2 regions of the Cytobacillus sp. BC1816 genome follow, and region 1 is predicted to be linked to the other one. Evidence: riboswitches for the same ligand, from Rfam matches in the RefSeq annotation. Region 1 holds a riboswitch; the other holds the start of a gene.

Region 1 (6,072 bases):
CAGGCAAAGTGTATGAAATTAGAGCGAAAAAAGTCATTAACGCAGCAGGTCCGTGGGTTGATTCCATCCGGGAGAAAGACGGGTCAAAGAAAGGAAAGGCCCTGCGTCTGACTAAAGGTGTTCATTTGGTTATAGATCAGTCAAAATTTCCTTTAAAGCAGGCTGTATACTTTGATACACCTGATAAAAGAATGGTTTTTGCTATACCGAGAGACGGCAAAACATATGTGGGGACAACAGATACTTTCTATGATTCAGATCCTGTAAATCCAAAAATGACTGCAAGTGACCGAACATACATCATCAATGCAATTAACTTCATGTTCCCTTCAGTGAAAATTTCGGAAAATGACATTGAATCCAGCTGGGCAGGCGTTCGTCCGCTAATTTGGGAAGAAGGAAAAGATCCTTCGGAAATTTCGCGCAAAGATGAAATATGGGAGTCGGATACAGGTTTGCTGACAATTGCTGGCGGAAAACTGACAGGATACCGGAAAATGGCCGAAACTATTGTTGATTTGCTTTCTGAAAAATTCAGACAGGAATCAAATAGGACATTCAGCGGAAGCATTACAAAGACACTGCCCATTTCAGGAGGGAATGTAGGAGGATCATCCAAATTCCAGGAATTTATCGTTTTACAGACTGAAAAAGGAACCAGTATGGGTTTATCAGAAGAACAGTCCAGACACCTTGTAAAAATGTATGGTTCAAACGTTAAAGTCATTTTTAACATGATTGAAGCGAAAAGAACTGAAGCAGAAAATTATGGACTGCCGATTGTATTATGGGCAAAGCTGAAATATGCAATTGAACATGAAATGGCTGCCACCCCTGTTGACTTTTTTAATCGCAGAACAGGAGCACTTCTTTTTGATATTGAAACTGTAAGAACTTATCAAAAGCAAGTAATTTCATATATGGCTGATGCATTTAAATGGGATACAGCTGAAGAAAGTAATTTTGAAAACCAGCTGAACCAGGAACTCAGTTTTGCGGTAAATCCGGATGATCTGGTTTAAAACTCTCCAATTTGGGGAGTTTTCTTTTTTAAGGAGTATTTTCATAAACAAAAGGGACATTCCGTAGGCATACTATAGACTAAATACGTAATGGAGGTGACTTATGTACAATGTTCTCATGTTTGTTGACTCAGGGGTTGATGATTCACTTGCCCTTATGTATGCCCTTCAGCATCCCGAGATTAATTTGGTAGGTGTAGTCAGCGCTTATGGCAACATATCTAAAGAAGAATCTATTAATAATACTGCTTATTTACTGAAGCTTGCAGGCAGAGAGGATATTCCCGTTATAGCAGGGGCGAGCGGGCCATTATCAGGGGAGACCGCTGTCTTTTATCCTGAAATTCACGGGGAGGAAGGACTTGGGCCGATTCAGCCTCCGAAGGACTTCAGCAATAATATAGAGGTTTATGATATAAATAAAATTATTGAAATTGTAAATAAATACAAGAATGACCTTGTGATCGTTGGTGTTGGGAGACAGACAGATTTGGCATTGCCGCTCATCCTGTATGGAAAGGATGCATATAAAGATGTAAATGCATTTTATGTAATGGGCGGTGCGTTTCTGGTTCCGGGAAATGTAACACCAGAGGCTGAGGCGAATTTTTACGCTGACCCCATTGCAGCGGATTCAGTGCTTGAGAAAGCAAAAAATATTTATATATTTCCTCTTAATGTAACAAATAAAGCGATAATCAGGCCTGAGACGATTAATTTTATTGCAAATAATACCCGATCACCTTTCAAAGATTTAATCCAACCTGCTTATGATTATTATTATGAGGCTTATCAACAGCTTGTCCCAGGAATTAAGGGTGCACCGCTTCATGATGTTCTTGTACTAAGTGTTCTCACCAATCCCGATCTCGTCAAGTATGTAAAACGAAGAGTGAGAATTGAACAGTTTGGAAAGGCAAAGGGAAAAAGCATAGCTGACTTTAGGCCGAAACCCGAAGAGGAACCGCCGGAAACACTTGATAATATAGCGATGGAACTTGACCTGCAACGTTTTATCATTGATTTTATAGAGGTTTTCCTTTCGCAGAAAAACCAGAAATAGCTTTTGACACCTGGTGTTAAAAGCTTTTTTTGTGTGGTGCAGAAGGGGATTGGGGATTTCACATAGAATGTATTAAGATGGAAAACATTTGCATTCAGGGAGCGTATCTTCAAATGGCAATAAATCCATTTAGTTTCTGCATACATTAAACAAATCAAATGGAGGCTTTCAAATTGCTAAAAAACAAAAAATTAAACAGGGCTCTATCAATTCTTGGAATGATCATAGCCATTGCCATAGCCTATAGTGTACTTGTCTTTTTAAATAAGGACGAATCCAAGGTCCAAAAAACCTCTGCGAATGCAGAGACATCCGAACGGGAATTAATGTACGATGATTTAGGAGACTTCATTGCCTCCAATCATACTTATTATAATGAAACACTTGGGTGGGGAAGAGACCGTAAAGTCAAATGGCCTAAACAAAGAAAACAGGCTGAATTAATCGTAAACTCGTTAAAAAAAATATCAGCAGAGAATAAGGATCTGCAGCATGACCTGGACACAATACTAAGTCTGGCAGAAACTGTGCAGTCGGGCACTAAGGAAAAGGATGTTCTTATTAAACTGCACCGATATTTTCATGATCTGGATATTGGCTTTAATGACTATAAAGACACAACTGATTATTTTGATGTAACTGAGTATAAAGGAGAAGGCTAATAAGAGAGTGACAAGTTATTTTCTTGACACTTTACCCCATATAAGGTAACATAGTGAATGAAGTATTTGAGGTATATTGTTGAAGTCGTTAATTCACGTGGATTGTTCGGCAGCCGAACCTTCTTTTTTTGTGAAACTGCGGCTTTTTATTATGTTTTATGCTCTTTAGGATTTTGAAAGAGTAAGCATGTGTTTGTAATTAAGAATAATTTGTGTGGACAGCTTAATGCTGAATTTTCTTCTTAATCATCTTCTATAAACCAGACACTTCTCCGTATTTTTACTTCAGTAAGTTTCTTACCATTTAATATTAAAATCTCAGAGAGCATCTAAGTCGGAAAGGATTCCGACCAACCTGATTCCCACTGGCGCGGTCTAGGAGCCGCAAGGATGGAAGAGAGGCAGGGCTTTCATTGTTTTAGGTAATAATTAATTAACTCAAATATATCACTTATAAGGACAGTATTTGCTGTCCTTTTTTATTTTTTTCAAAAACACGAACGTTTGAATAAGTTCCAGTTTAATTATTTGTGTTTTTGTGGTATGATGTATTCATTAGAATAGCTTATCAAAATCGCAGTGACTGACGACAATGCGGAATGAACCGCTGGGGAGCTGCGTCTATGTATAGCCGGTCGTCTGGGCAGAGATAAGGGATACCCTTGTCTCTTTTTTTCATAATAAAATGGAAAAGCCCGTCAGTCAGCCGAATAGGTGCTTTTCCTATAGGAGGAATATGCATGGAAAAAAAGATTATTCTTGATGGAAATGTTGTGGCAAAACATGTGAAAGACCAATTAAAAAATCGAATTGAAGAATTGAAGGGGAAGGATGTCGTCCCTTGTTTAGCCACTATTTTGGTGGGAGATGACCCTTCCTCTGAAACATATGTAAGGATGAAGGGAAATGCCTGTGAGAAACTTGGCATTTTATCAAAACGTATCCATATGTCAAAGGATACAACAACACAAGAACTATTAGAGAAGATTACAGAATTAAACGATGATCCTTCTGTGCATGGTATCCTTCTCCAGCATCCCGTACCTGGACATATAGATGAACGAAAAGCTTTCGAAGCTATTGCTATTGAAAAAGATGTGGACGGTGTGACAAGCCTTGGATACGGACAGACTGCATTCGGATTTGGTGAATATCCTTCGTGTACACCTGCAGCCATTTTGGAAATTATGGATTTTTATAAATTGAATGCTGAAGGTAAGCATGCAGTAGTCGTAGGGAGAAGCCCGATCCTTGGCAAGCCTGTCTCGGCCCTTTTACTCAATCGAAACGCAACAGTCACTACGTGCCATTCATATACCCAAAACCTGCCCCAAATTGTAAAGCAAGCTGATATTGTAGTAGCAGCTGTAGGGAAACCTAACTTCATCAAGGGTGAATGGATCAAAGAAGGAGCTATTGTCCTTGATGCCGGGTATAATGAAGGAAATATTGGGGATGCAGAGTATGACAGCTGTTTTGAAAAGGCGTTTGCCATTACCCCCGTGCCTGGAGGAGTTGGACCTGTTACGATTTCCATGCTTTTGAAGCATACTGTTCATGCTGCGGGAAAATCGCTTGAAATACACGAGAAGCATAAATAGTTCATTTATCCCTAAATAAAAATTGATCTTTAAAAGGATTGACTTATAACTGGGTGTCGTTTATTATTAGGTTAACGCTGTAAAGTTCGTTATATACTTTTTGGATAAGTAGTCGTAGCTGCAAAGAAATGTAGGCGATCGTTCATCCTCATTTCTGGCAGCTGCGACTTTTTTATGTTTAAGTTTATATGGTACATTATAGTGAAAAACAATTTATTGGGAGGCAACACAAATGAACACAGGTAAAGTTAAATGGTTTAATGCAGAAAAAGGTTTCGGATTCATCGAATCTTCAGAAGGTCAAGATGTATTCGTACACTTCTCCGCTATCCAAACTGAAGGTTTCAAAACTTTAGAAGAAGGTCAAGACGTAACTTTCGAAATCGTTGAAGGTAACCGTGGACCTCAAGCTGCTAACGTAACAAAAGCATAATTTTGCTTAAAATGAGGTGATGCATGTCTAATCATGCATCACCTTTTTATGTTTGCTTATCCACTTTGTAGCCTTCAGCATTCCTCAAAACAGATCTTCTGCAATAACTGCTTTTAGGAATATGTATTTTTCATTTCACCCAATTAAAATTCTTCACTTACAAAAAGTTTAAAAATAGTGCAAACGGAAATGTAAAAAAGAGATACAAACTGGAAAGCCTAGTAAAGTGTCCATGTCTTTATACAAAAACAATCTTTCAGTACCTAATAAGATATGCAATTCAAGGAGGAACATATATTTTGACAACTTTTTCAGATTTTGGCTTAAGTAATGAAATAGTAAAAGCCCTTTCCAATATGGGCTTCGAGGAACCAACACCAATTCAGGCACAGGCAATTCCAATCGGAATGAAGGGTAAGGACATGATTGGCCAGGCGCAGACTGGAACTGGAAAAACCACCGCTTTCGGTGTGCCGCTGTTAGAGCAGATTGATTTAAACGAAGGTATTCAAGGTCTCGTCCTTGCGCCAACACGGGAGCTTGCTGTACAGGTGGCAGAAGAATTAAACCGTATAGGACAGGTAAAAGGAGTCCGGACACTTCCTGTTTACGGTGGTCAGGATATCACCCGCCAAATCCGTGCGCTTAAAAAGCGCCCTCATATTATTGCTGCTACACCGGGAAGGTTAATTGATCATATTGAAAGAAAAACAATCCGTTTAAGCGACATCAAGATGGTAGTTCTGGATGAAGCGGATGAAATGCTTAATATGGGATTCATCGAGGACATTGAAAGAATTTTAAGTGAAATTAAAGGTGAGCGCCAAACCCTTCTTTTCTCTGCAACAATGCCGAAAAGAATTCAGTCTCTTGCTGAAAAATTCATGCAGGAACCAGAAATGGTTAAAGTCAAAGCGAAAGAAATGACTGTTAAAAATATTGAGCAGTACTATATGGAAGTGCATGAAAAACAAAAATTTGATGTGCTTTGCAACCTGTTGGATATTCAGTCACCTGAACTGGCTATTGTGTTTGGAAGAACTAAAAAGCGTGTAGATGAAGTGGTGGAAGGTCTTATCAAGAGAGGCTATTCGGCTGAAGGGATTCATGGTGATATTCCCCAGGCGAAAAGAGATCAGGTTATCCGCCGATTTAAAGAGCAGACAATCGATATAATGGTAGCCACTGACGTTGCTGCACGAGGTCTAGATATTTCAGGCGTTTCCCATGTTTATAACTTCGATATCCCGCAGGATCCTGAAAGCTATGTTCACCGGATTGGACGTACTGG
Region 2 (6,072 bases), 250 kb from region 1:
AAATAACATAAAACCAACTGTCACAATATATGAGAATGGTATTTTGCTGGTCATTTCAATTCCTCCTATTAATCTGTCTGTCTTAAATGATTATCTTATTTTGTAAAATTTAAATTTTCCGAAAAATTATAGCGCTGTAACATTATTATTTTCGTACGCTAGTAATATATTGCATAACTCAAGATAACATATTCAAAATACTTATGCAATATATCGCACAAAAGTTTTTGTCGAATTATGCGATATATTGAATTTTTCAAGATACTTCTATATACTAAATTTATAATCTACTGGAAATAACTTTAATTTCACAGATGAATTGCATGAAATGAAAAGGTGGTTACAGCTATGCCGATACCCTCCAATTATTCATCACCTACCCGTGTGTCAGCTAAGGATCGCGCCTTCTCCCAAATCCAGGAGTGGATCATTGACGGCACACTCCAGCCGAAAGAAAAATTGAATGATGCCGATCTTGCAAAAGCATTAGGTGTCAGCCGGACCCCCATCAGGGAAGCTCTTCAGCTGCTGAATGTTCAAGGGTTCGTCGAAATGTTTCCCGGGGTTGGAACGCAGGTCACTTCAGTTAATCCTGAAGATATTAGTAAAATCCTGCCCCCATTAGGCGTATTGCAGGCACTGGCTGCAGAATTGGCTGCTCCTGTTATCAGCCAGGAAACGATTAATATACTTAGGGATATTAATCATAAATTCGCTAAAGCTCTAATTGCGGGAGATACCTTCACAGCTTTGAAGCAGGATGAGAAGTTTCATAATATTATTATAGATCTGGCTCAGAATCCTTATATCTCGAATACAGCTTCCATGCTTCAGGCTCATGTCATGCGGCTTTACTACAATAAAACAATTATTTTGAAAGAACGCTCTATAGAAGAACATGAAGATATATTAAAAGCTTTTGAACAAAAAGACAGAGAAAAAGCCGGGCACATTGCACGCGTCAACTGGCTTCGGGCAATTGACGAGTACTACTCCGAGGAAAAATGATCAAACGGAAAAAGCAGCCTCCATCGGCTGCTTTTTCTTTTTTTCTAGCTTTTATAGATAATTTCATCGATAATCCCGTATTCCTTTGCTTCTTCGGCAGTCATGAAATAATCGCGGTCCGTGTCCCGCGCTACTTTTTCTATAGGCTGACCAGTTCGTTCTGCAATAATTCCATTAATATGCTCCCTAAGTTTTATGATCCGTTTTGCAGATATCTCGATTTCGGTCGCCTGGCCTCTTGCTCCGCCAAGAGGCTGATGAATCATGATTTCGCTGTTCGGAAGGCTGTAGCGTTTTCCTTTTTTTCCTGCAAGGAGAAGCATCGCACCAAATGATGCGGCCATTCCCGTACAAATCGTTCTCACATCAGGCTTTATATATTGAATCGTGTCAAAGATGGCAAACCCTGCGGTTGTCGACCCGCCTGGACTATTAATATAAAGGGAGATATCCTTTTCAGGAGATTCAGCTGCAAGAAACAGCAGCTGGGCAATCACACTATTGGCAACCACATCATTAATCTCTTCTCCTATCATGATAATCCTGTCTTTCAACAGCCGTGAGTAAATATCATAGGAACGTTCTCCCTTGCTGGACTGCTCAATGACATATGGTATTGCTGTCACCTGTATCCCTCCTGTTCATTGCGGATCTATGCCGCCATACAGAGAGTATTAGAAGAAGATGGAACGGACAGTACAGGCTTTTGGGCATGGCTTTCAAGGGATCGCAGGAAAGGTATTGTTTTTATCAGGATGGACGGGTCTTCCGCAGCCACTGATTGCTGCAGCAGATGAAATAACTTTTCTTCTTCCTCATTTGCAAAAGAAGCCTCAGTCTCATCTTCTACTGGTTGCTGAAGCTGCTTCCGTGCTCGGTTCAGCGAGGACTTCACTGCAAATTCAGTGGTCCGAAGAATATCAGCAATCTCTTTTGTTTGATATTGAAACCCTTCCTTCAGCGTAAAAACAACTGCCTGCTTTAATGTCAGCCTATTAAGGAGATGGGTGATTGCTTCTCCGCCATCAGGGCTGAACTCCTTCATTTCCCGTTCAGGCGCCTCTTGAAGCTTTTCCCGCTTTCTGTTTCTAAGAGTGTCCATCCAGCAATTATAGACAATCTTCTTCAAAAGAGCCTGATTAACTTTCTCGGGCGAATAGCTTTTATATGCGCGGATGATTGCCTCATGGGCTAGATCGTCCCCGTCCCAGCGGTTCTGTGCAAGAAACCGGCTATAACGCTGCAGTGAAGGATAGATATCTGCAATACAGCTTTCCTTCTGCTTTAAGAAATCCCTTGATTTAGCCTGAACTTTCCCTTGCTTCATAAACCTGTTCACTCCTTTAATACATCTCTGCTTCTATAACGGAATAAGAGAACAAAAAGATACGGGGGTTCATATTTTTTATCAGTTTATTCTAAGGATAGCTGATTTTATACTGGTTATATACCTTTTTTGATTTCAGTCCTGCGTGCAGTCAAAAAAAAGCCCCAATCCCTGCGGAATTGAGGCTGCATTTTTATATAATTCGTGACGTGATAATGCCTTCAATTTGATTAACCTGTTCAAGCAGTCCAGGAATCACATCGCCATTGACTTTATTATCGATATCAATCATGGTATACGCATATTCACCGCGGCTGCGGTTCACCATGTCCGCGATATTCAGCTGGTAGCTTGAAATAGCAAGAGTGATTTGGCCGACCATATTTGGGATGTTTTTATGAAAAGCAGTGACACGCCGCTTGCCTGTGTAAGGAAGAGCAGCATTTGGAAAGTTCACTGAGTTTTTGACATTGCCTGTTTCAAGGAAATGCTTCACCTGTCGTGCTGCCATGACAGCGCAGTTTTCCTCAGATTCTTTTGTTGACGCCCCAAGGTGCGGAATTGCTACCGTGTTTTTCATTTTCAGGATATTTTCATTTGGGAAGTCTGAAATATATTTGCCCACTTTTCCGCTTTCAAGGGCGGCAGCCATATCTGATTCATTCACAAGCTCTCCGCGTGAGAAATTCAGAATATGAACACCATTCTTCATCATGCTGAATGTATCTTCATTGAACATTTCCCTTGTATCATCAGTTAAAGGAACATGTACAGTGATGTAGTCGGATTCTGCAAACACCTGCTCAATGGTCATGGCGCGCTGAACATTGCGGGACAAGTTCCAGGCAGTGTCAACCGATATGAATGGATCAAAGCCTACGACATCCATATCAAGTTCAAGTGCATCATTCGCCACAAGTGCCCCGATTGCCCCCAACCCGATGACACCCAGAGTTTTCCCCTTAATTTCTTTTCCGACAAATTGCTTTTTCCCTGCTTCTACAAGCTTTGGAATTTGGTCTCCTTCATCTTTCAGCGTTTTGGTCCAGGAGATGCCGGCAAAGAGATTGCGGGATGAAGCCATTAAGGAAGTAAGCACCATTTCTTTTACTGCATTCGCATTGGCACCAGGTGTATTAAAAACAACAATTCCCTGCTCAGTGCATTTCTCAACCGGGATATTATTTACACCCGCCCCTGCACGGGCAATTGCTTTTAATCGGTCACCCAATTCCATGGAATGCATATTAAAGCTCCGAAGGACAATCGCATCCGGATTGCCGCTTTCATTATCGATTGTAAATTGATCCTTGTTAAACACCTCAAGTCCGCTTGGCGCAATCGCATTCAAGGTTTTAATCGTCTTCACTCTGTCTAAAGTCATGGTACTCACTGGATTCTCCCCTTTTCAACTAACTTTGTCAGATTTTAAAACAGAAAGAGGCAAGGGTAGAATCCCTTACCTCTGCCCAGGCGAACGGCTTCGACACTATGTGCTCCCTCGCGGTGATCCGCGTCTCGCCAGTTACACATAGCCTTTTCGGTTTTTTAAATCTTATCAAAGTCTTCTGAAAACTTCAACCCTTTAAAGCGCTTACATTAATAAAATATTTTTTAATTTTCTAAAGTATATTTTTCTTGTTTTGTACACTATGCTTAATGTTTTATACTTTATATTCCCACAAGAACTGAGCAACTGATCACCGCTATTTCATCTCATTTCTTCGGATATTGCTTCCTTCGTTCCCAATGGGTTATATAAATGAAAAAACATGTTAACCCTAATAAGTATCCTAAATCCTGCAGGTGAAGCAATTGCGTACTTTATTCGTTCTCTTATCAGTCTTGGCCGGCACAATAGGCCTGATCGTATTTCTCGATCATATACAAGGCCATTCATTATTCGAATCCTGGCAGAGCATAAAAATTGTTATCGCTTCTGCAAAAGGGGAAGATTATTTTCTTTTAGTTACTTTTATTTTGGGTTTATTCCTTTTATTCTGGCTGCATATTAGAAAGATAAAATAGTTGCTGCTAAATTTTATGCTCTTTCCATTTACGACGGATTACAGCCACTATAAACAATAGGATAGGAATGACTAACTGGAAAGCAATATGTAAAGTGTACGGTACGATTTTTAGCCCTTCATCCAGATGGCTTTGGTAGCTTGGTGCAATGATTATGGAAGAAAGACATATTATTCCCCCGACAGAATAGGATGTAAAAGCATTCGGCTTTAGCTTAAAAAGGTTATTCATTCCGATTACCGCACTATAGAAGAATACTCCTACTTTAATAAATCCAAGAAAGACAATCAATAATATGATTAGTGGATCAAGTCGCTGAATAAAACCAGCAATTTGAATATAGCCTACAGCAGCCAATGCCGGGAAAGCAGACCGGTCAAGAAGGTCTGCACCAAGAATACAAATTAATACAATGGTGTTAATGGTTAAGTAAAGGCCAACAAACCCAATTGCCATACTTCCAGTCTTCATAATTTTTGTTTCCCGTTTTATTAAAGGAAAGATCATAGAAAATAGGACCAGTTCGCCATATGGAACTGTCATATTAACTGGAAAAATCTCTTTGATTATAGGCTTCCACCCATTTGCAAGGACAGGTCTTAAATTTTCTGCGTGAATCAAATCACTGATCACATAGAAGATAATGATTAGGAATAAAGTAACTGAGATAATCGCAAAGCATATAACCCCTGCCCTCGCAAATACTTCAAGCCCTAAATTCACTGCGTATATCAGAGCAAATACCATACAAATACCCAGTGTTATAATTGACGTTTTTGCATAAGGAGAACTGATCAGCAATTCTTCAATATCACGCAAAACTCTTGAGGCTATATAAATGAAATAAATGATGTACAAATAGCTAATAATGCTTCCCAGGTATTTCCCTAAAATTTTCTTCACATATTCTGTTAATGGCAACGACGGATACTGTTTGTAAAGACGGTAATAGACTGCAAATAATAAAAGTCCTGTAATCGGCGAAAGAATGGTAACAATCCATGCATCCTGCTTTGCGCCGCTGCCGAGATCCAAAAAAATAGCAGTGCCAAACATAAAAAGGACCATAAGGCAGAATAATTGAATTCCATCGATCTTCTCTTTTGGCATAATTCTTCACATCCAAATTATTGTAGTTTAAATGGATCTGTCAGCATTCCTGAGTTCGATATATTAGCCTCTACATTTACGTCTATTTCCGCATTGCTGAAAAGAGTATTCCATTCTTTTTCGTGTCTTTTCCAATACTCTGGATCATCTTTTGATAGCTCTTTACCAAAACCAAATACATCTGCTTCCAGTTCCTGTGCCTTGGTAATCGTTTCCCTAATTTGGTTTTCTGCCTCCTTTTCAAACTTCTTTTCAAGCTTTATCATTTCTTCATTATTACTGATTTCCAAATAACATTCTAATTCAGTAACATTGCCCCTTATCTTTGCGTTGACAATTAAAGCCGGTTCCGGTTTTAACTCTGTCTTAATGTCACTCTTTATACCCTGTGTTGTAATCGTAATATTCTTATTTCCTTTACAAGCCAGCGGGAATGAAGTGCTTTCCACGGCAGATGTGATTAAATGGGCTGTCCTTGCGAATTTCCCATCAAACCAGCCTGCCAATTGATCTTTTTTAAACATCGCCAAACCGCTTACCTCAACAACGGAAGGCTTTATATTCTGCAGATTGGCTGTTTGATTTTCGGACTTTAAGGG

The links. A riboswitch is a leader RNA that binds a small molecule or an ion and turns the genes downstream of it on or off. The one in region 1 is predicted to bind ZMP and ZTP.
Region 2: linked by a shared signal. The riboswitch ahead of ACR42H_RS17045 (phosphoglycerate dehydrogenase) and the one ahead of ACR42H_RS18340 (bifunctional 5,10-methylenetetrahydrofolate dehydrogenase/5,10-methenyltetrahydrofolate cyclohydrolase) in region 1 are both predicted to bind ZMP and ZTP.

What each region holds. Positions count from the first base shown of each region.
Region 1 is NZ_CP195611.1:3,607,282-3,613,353, reverse strand. Features, by position in the region: gene ACR42H_RS18355 (glycerol-3-phosphate dehydrogenase/oxidase) at 1-1,022, shown strand, start outside; gene ACR42H_RS18350 (nucleoside hydrolase) at 1,126-2,085, shown strand; gene ACR42H_RS18345 (hypothetical protein) at 2,259-2,747, shown strand; ZMP/ZTP riboswitch at 3,317-3,399, shown strand; gene ACR42H_RS18340 (bifunctional 5,10-methylenetetrahydrofolate dehydrogenase/5,10-methenyltetrahydrofolate cyclohydrolase) at 3,488-4,348, shown strand; gene ACR42H_RS18335 (cold-shock protein) at 4,581-4,781, shown strand; gene ACR42H_RS18330 (DEAD/DEAH box helicase) at 5,081-6,072, shown strand, end outside.
Region 2 is NZ_CP195611.1:3,360,109-3,366,180, forward strand. Features, by position in the region: gene brnQ (branched-chain amino acid transport system II carrier protein) at 1-54, opposite strand, end outside; gene ACR42H_RS17030 (GntR family transcriptional regulator) at 349-1,008, shown strand; gene clpP (ATP-dependent Clp endopeptidase proteolytic subunit ClpP) at 1,053-1,634, opposite strand; gene ACR42H_RS17040 (sigma-70 family RNA polymerase sigma factor) at 1,661-2,335, opposite strand; gene ACR42H_RS17045 (phosphoglycerate dehydrogenase) at 2,529-3,728, opposite strand; ZMP/ZTP riboswitch at 3,796-3,874, opposite strand; gene ACR42H_RS17050 (GerAB/ArcD/ProY family transporter) at 4,370-5,473, opposite strand; gene ACR42H_RS17055 (Ger(x)C family spore germination protein) at 5,491-6,072, opposite strand, start outside.